Regions from separate parts of the Paraburkholderia sp. PREW-6R genome, predicted to be linked through region 2. Evidence: predicted binding sites of a transcription regulator. Region 2 holds the regulator's gene; the other holds the start of a gene.
What was found. Region 2 encodes FNR, which switches genes on or off when oxygen is low (the NO sensors DNR and NnrR bind a similar motif). Its sites were predicted from a motif close to TTGATNNNNATCAA; they were not measured.
Positions count from the first base shown of each region.

Region 1: the regulator FNR is predicted to act here: its motif matches at 1,726-1,739, upstream of AAGS40_RS08015 (OmpW family outer membrane protein).

Region 1 is NZ_CP155073.1:1,855,132-1,858,548, reverse strand. It holds gene AAGS40_RS08020 (ABC-F family ATPase) at 1-1,421, shown strand, start outside; gene AAGS40_RS08015 (OmpW family outer membrane protein) at 1,798-2,496, shown strand; gene AAGS40_RS08010 (DUF1289 domain-containing protein) at 2,513-2,716, opposite strand; gene AAGS40_RS08005 (phospholipase A) at 2,856-3,417, opposite strand, start outside.
Region 2 is NZ_CP155074.1:303,251-306,667, reverse strand. It holds gene AAGS40_RS16670 (universal stress protein) at 260-718, shown strand; gene fnr (fumarate/nitrate reduction transcriptional regulator Fnr) at 895-1,689, shown strand; gene AAGS40_RS16660 (SUMF1/EgtB/PvdO family nonheme iron enzyme) at 1,821-3,131, shown strand; gene AAGS40_RS16655 (hypothetical protein) at 3,348-3,417, opposite strand, start outside.

The DNA of each region.
Region 1 (3,417 bases), on a different replicon from region 2:
TGATGCTCGAACCGAACGTGCGCCTCGGCAAACTGCGCCAGGACCAGTTCGCATACGAAGACGTGCGCGTGCTCGACGTGGTGATGATGGGCCACACCGAGATGTGGGCCGCCATGACCGAGCGGGACGCGATTTACGCCAACCCCGACGCCACCGACGACGACTACATGCACGCCGCCGAACTCGAAGCGAAATTCGCCGAGTACGACGGTTACACGGCGGAAGCGCGCGCGGGCGAGCTGCTGCTGGGCATCGGCATTGCAATCGAGGATCACAACGGCCCGATGAGCAACGTCGCGCCGGGCTGGAAATTGCGCGTGTTGCTCGCACAGGCGCTGTTTTCGAAGCCGGACGTGCTGCTGCTGGACGAGCCGACCAACAACCTGGACATCAACTCGATCCGCTGGCTGGAAGACATGCTCAACCAGTACAACTCGACGATGATCATCATCTCGCACGATCGACACTTCCTGAACCAGGTGTGCACGCACATGGCCGACATGGACTACGGCACGCTGAAGGTGTACCCGGGCAATTACGACGACTACATGCTCGCCAGCACGCAGGCGCGCGAGCGTCAGCAGGCCGCCAATGCAAAGGCCAAGGAACGTGTCGCCGACCTGCAGGACTTCGTGCGCCGCTTCTCGGCCAACAAGTCGAAAGCGCGCCAGGCCACCAGCCGGTTGAAGATGATCGACAAGATCAAGATCGAGGAATTCAAGCCGTCGTCGCGTCAGAACCCGTTCATCCGCTTCGAGTTCGAAAAGAAGCTGCACAACATTGCCGTGGTGGCCGACAGCATTTCGAAGAAGTACGAGCGGCCGATCTTTACTAACTTCAGCATCAGCGTGCAACCGGGCGAGCGTATCGCAATCATCGGCGAGAACGGCGCAGGCAAGACGACGCTGTTGCGCTCGCTGCTCGGCAAGCTGCAGCTCAATCACGGCACGGTGAAGTGGGCCGAAAATGCGAACATCGGCTATATGCCGCAGGACACGTATGAAGAGTTTCCTGACGACGTCACGCTGATGGACTGGATCGACGGCTATCGCCAGGAAGGGGACGACGAACAGATGGTGCGTGGCACGCTCGGCCGTCTGCTTTTTAATGCCGACGACATCCGCAAATCGGTCAAGGTGCTTTCCGGCGGTGAGAAGGGCCGCATGATCTGGGGCAAGCTGATGCTGGGCCGCCACAACGTGCTGCTGATGGACGAGCCGACCAATCACATGGACATGGAGTCGATCGAATCGCTGCAGATCGCGCTGGACAAATTCGAAGGCACGCTGATTTTCGTGTCGCACGACCGTGAGTTCGTGAGCGGCCTCGCGAACCGGATCATCGAAGTGAAAACGGATGGTACGTTGAACGACTTCGGCGGGAATTACGAGGATTTCCTGGCGAGCCAGGGCGTGCAGTAAGCGCGTCGCCGATTCCAGTTTCCACGCGTCGCACACCAAGCCCGCTTCCTTGAAGCGGGCTTTTTTCATGGCGCGCGGCCGCCGGCACGCGGCCTGAAAAGACCCTGACTCCTGCGCTCCGCATCGCTAGAAACGAAGATTCTTGAGAAAGACGACGTGCTACAACACGCCCGTCCTACCATTGTCGAATGTGTTGGCGCTTGTGCTGGCACTCGAATTCGTCGAGCGTCCATGATCTGATCGACTGGCTGCCAACGAACACGACGCGACCGGCTGTCGCAGGTCGCCTGGTGTATTCGCTGGGTTGACGCGGGTCAACGTGCGGACCCGTGATTGCTTCGACAATCCCCGCACGTACAACACGCTCGGGGAGCACATGAAGCACTCATTCGGCAGCCGCATCCGGACCACGGTGATTTCGGCCAGTCTGTTAGTCGCGGGCACGCTCGCGCCGCTCGCGCATGCCGCAGACGCGGGCGATGGCGCAGGCAGCACCGGCACCACCGCCACCAGCAATGACTCGATGAACGGCATTCACGCGGGCGATGTGCTCGTGCGTCTGCGGGCCATCAGCATCATGCCGGATGTGGGGACGACGCATTCCCTGTCGGCGTTGAACGTCGATGTGAATAACGCGATCGTGCCCGAGCTGGATTTCACCTACATGATTCGCGACTACCTCGGCGTCGAGCTGATTCTCGGCACGTCGCGTCATCAGCTGACGTCGAGCCTCGGCAGTCTCGGCGGGGTCAACGTGTTGCCGCCCACCCTATTGCTCCAGTATCACTTCAACCATGCAGGGCGGATTCGTCCGTATGTGGGCGCGGGATTGAACTACACGCTCTTCTACAACAACGGTCTGAACGCCGGCGGCGCGCCGATTTCGATCACGAATCACAGCTTTGGGCCGGCGTTGCAGGCCGGCGTCGACGTGCAGGTGACGAAGTCGCTGTTCGTCAACGCGGACATCAAGAAGATCTGGATGCACACCGATGCATCGCTCGGCGGCGAGGCGTTAGGCCGCCTGAGTATCGACCCGGTGGTGGTCGGGCTAGGTGTGGGTATGCGGTTCTAGTGCTGTGAGCCGCCGGTTACAGCTTGTCGTTTTTGAAGCGCATCGCGGTGCCGTCCTGCTCGATGCGCGTCCAGACCGCGCGCTTTTCCTCGTCGCTGAGGAACACCCAGTTGGACACTTCGGCTGCGGTGCGGCCGCAGCCTTTGCAGATGTCGTCGAAAAGCGTGGAACAGACGCCGATGCACGGGCTGTCGGGAAGATCGTGGAGATTCGAAGCCATCGGAAACCTTGAGCGCAGAAGCAGAGTTCCGCTATGTTAACCGATGCCGGCCGCAAGGTTCGCCGTGACGGACCCGTTGGCCGTGATCGATGCACGGCTGGCAGCGTGCGCCGCGCATTCGCGCAAGTTGTCCGCTCAATCACCGCGCAATGCTGTACCCGACTCGCGCAATCCAGTGTTGACGGTTGTTGTAATCGAGCAGGTCCTCCCCGTACCCGTTGAAATAGCCGACCCACACATAGCCGCCCCACGCGCTGCCGAGCAGTTTCGCAAGCGGGTAAGTGAACTGCGTGTCGACGCTGCCGTACCAGTGCTTCGTGCCCTTGCGCACCGTGGTGGCAAGCTGCCAGCCGTCAGGGCTTCCATACTTCACGAGCAGATCGACATAACCGCGATAGTCGGCGATATCCGGGTTGTTGCTCGTACCCAGGTAGTAATAGATTTTCGGCGACACGGTCAGATGGTTCGCCGTCAGGTCGCCGAATTCCCACGTCGGCCGGATGAACGGCATGTTGATACTGCGCGAGTCGTCGCCAGCCTTGCCGTTCGACTCGTGACTCACGCCCGCTGCGAAACCCATGCGCGTGAACCACGAGCTGTGCCAGCCGGTGTCCGGCACGTAATAGAACAGCTGGGGGCTGTAGGTGGTATCGCGAAACGGCCGCGAGTCGGCGGAAAGATCCCAGATCGACGTTTGCGTG
Region 2 (3,417 bases):
AATACCGTTGCGCTGGCCGTGCGTGTCGGAACGGGGCGCATCGCCTTTAAGTGCGTGACACGCATGCGGCCCGTGGTGAGGATCGAGCATCGTGCGCGCCGCCGTCGCGCAGGCGGCGCGCACGATGTACGAAGCGTTTGATCTACCTCCACATTCACTAAACCTTTTTCGTCGATCATCCATGCTTGCAGTAACGATTAATCGTCAACACCGGCTTCACCGGCCATGACATTCGATCTTTTTGCCACGCGGAGTCGATATGTACACACGCATTCTCGTAGCGGTCGACGGCAGCCAGACTTCACGCCGTGCGTTCGATGCAGCGCTTGCCCTTGCCAAAGCGCACGGCGCGCAATTGCAACCGTTTTATGTCGTCGAAAATACGCCGATTTATTTCGAAGCACCGGGTTACGATCCATCCGTGCTGCGTAACCGGCTGCTCGAGGAAGGTAAGGAGCTCGGTGCCGAATTCGCCATGGCCATGGCCGGGCAAGGCGTCAAAGGAGAAATGGTCGTCGGCGAAGCGTCGTCGCTCGATGATGTTTCAACGGCCGTGCTGAAAGCCGCCGCCCAGTTCAATGCCGACCTGCTCGTCATGGGCACACACGGCCGGCGCGGCGTCCAGCGGCTTATTCTGGGCAGCGTTGCCGAACGCTGCGTGCGCCAGGCAAGCTTGCCCGTGCTGCTGATTCCGTCCGCGGCAGGCAGTCATCAGTAAGACACGTGAGTCACACGGCGCGACGATTCGCCTGTGTCAAGCAATGCAAAACCCGCACGCGCACAACCTGACCTTGCTCAAGATGCCTAACTGATTGCGCGCGTCGTTTTGTCGCTCAGTCATGCCGGCGACGGGTGGGACAATCAGCCATCACCTTCGATCAATGGCTGCAAACCATGCTCACTCCCAACGCTGTTCCACGCTCCGCCGGCGCCGCCGAGACCGCGCTGCACTCATCGTCGTCGCGTGCCGGGCGCCGCGCGCCGCCGCCGCGAGCAACGGCGCGCACGGCCGCGCGCTGCTCGAACTGTTCGATGCGCCAGCTGTGCATGCCGCAAGGCCTCGCGCCCGATGAACTCTCGAAACTGGAAACGCTGATCTGTTCCGCGCGCAGTGTTCAGCGCGGCGAAGCGCTTTATCGCAGCGGCGACCGCTTCGACAATATCTACGCGGTGCGTTCCGGCTCCTTGAAAACCTTGATGGCGCATCGTGACGGGCGCGAGCAGGTCACCGGTCTGCGTCTCGCTGGCGAAGCGCTCGGCCTCGACGGCATCAGCGAGGACATCCATGCGTGCAGCGCGGTGGCGCTGGAAGACAGCACCGTATGCATCGTGCCGTATATCGCGTTGAAATCGCTGTGTCGTGAAATCAGCTCCATGCAGGAGCGTTTGCACAAATTGCTCGGCGAACAGATTGTCCGCGAGGCCGCGCAGATGATGGTGCTCGGCTCACTGTCGGCGGATGAGCGGGTCGCCGCATTTCTGCTCGACGTGTCGGAGCGCAACGGTCAGCGCGGTTATTCGTCAGCGGAATTCAACCTGCGCATGACACGTGAGGACATGGGCAGCTACCTCGGCATGACGCTCGAAACCGTGAGCCGCACCCTGTCAAGATTTCAAAAGCGCGGGCTAATCGATACACAGGGCAAACATATCCGTATTGTCGATCTGGACGGGTTACGCCAGGTGTAAGCAGGATTCCGGTACGTGGCGTGCGCCGCCACGGTTCCGGCTGCACACCTCCCCACACGTTTTTTGCCTTGGCATGGCTCCTGCGAGCAGGTAGAGTTTCAGGTCCGTCCCCCGCAAGGAGACCCGGCGAAATGAATCGTGATCCCGCTCCGCATCACCCGCTAGTCCAGCGTCTGATCGACGCGCGTCAAGTCACCGACGCCCTGTTTGCCATTGTCAAACCGGAATTCCTCTACGAACGGCCGATCCGTGAGCGCCACCGGATCGTGTTCTATATCGGCCACCTCGAAGCGTTCGAACGCAATCTGTTCGACCAGCGTCTGGTTGATCTGCCGGCGTTTGATCCGCACCTCGACCAGCTGTTCGCTTTCGGCATCGATCCCGTCGACGGTGGCTTCCCTACCGACCAACCGGCCGACTGGCCGTCGCTCGACGCCGTTCGCGAATATGCGTCGCGCGCGCGCGAGCAGATCGATCGCGAACTGGATGCGCTGGCGGATTCCGCACGGCTCGCGAGCAGCGAAGACGCGCTCGTCAGCGAGCAGTTGCTGAACGTCGCGATCGAGCATCGGCTGATGCATGCTGAAACGCTCGCGTACATGCTGCATCAACTGCCAATCGAGCAGAAGGTGACCCATCTTCGCGAGCCCGTGAGAACGCGAGCGGAACCGCGCGCCGCGCTCTCGTCAATGGTCAGCGTGCCCGCGGGCAGTGCGGTGCTCGGCATGCCGCGCGACAGCGGCCGCTTCGGTTGGGACAACGAGTTCGGCGAATTGCGCGTGGAAGTGCCTGCGTTCGAGATCGACCGTCACATGGTAACGAACGGGGCGTTTTGCGAATTCATCGAGGCTGGCGGTTATCACGAGCCGAAGTGGTGGTCGGAAAAAGATTGGGCGTGGAAGGAAGCCGAGCAGATCGGCCATCCTGCCGGCTGGACCAGGCACGAGGTGCCGGGCGAACAAGCCAGTTGGACGCTGCGCACGATGTTCGACGAAGTGCCGCTGCCGCTCGACTGGCCGGTCTACGTCAGTCATGCCGAAGCGAGCGCCTACGCGCGGTGGGCCGGCAAGTCGTTGCCCACCGAGGCGCAATGGCAGCGCGCAGCGCACGGCGCGCCGCATGCGGCGTCGGGCAATTTCGATTTTCGAAGCTGGGATCCGCATCCGGTCGACGAGCATCCGGACAACGTCAGCACGTTCGGCGTGGAAGGGCAGTTCGGCAATGGTTGGGAGTGGACATCGACCGTATTCGACGCGTTGCCGGCGTTCGAAGCGTTTCCGTTCTATCCCGGTTATTCAGCGAATTTCTTCGACGGCCAGCATTACGTGATTAAAGGCGGCTCGGCTCGCACCGCACGCTGCATGCTGCGGCCGGAATTCCGCAACTGGTTCCAGCCGCATTACCAGTATGTGTATGCGGGATTCCGGTGCGTGAAGAATTGAGATGAGCGGAGTAGCGGGATCCGCGACGGCTCGTGTGCGCTCGAAACGGTACAGGCATTAACAGAGCACACTTGCCGCGAGCAGTCGCGCGCTCTAGCCACTTAATCCATGGAGCGGCCGCCGTTGCGTCGATCGCCGCGCCGAAGATGCACACGCGGCCACGAACCCGGTAGGGTGCGCGCGGCTTGCGGAATTTTCTCTCTCCTGGCTGTCGATCTACCTGCGTTGGCGGCAGACCTCACGCCCCGCGTAGACGGCCAGAAACAACCCAACGAGCATGGACGCC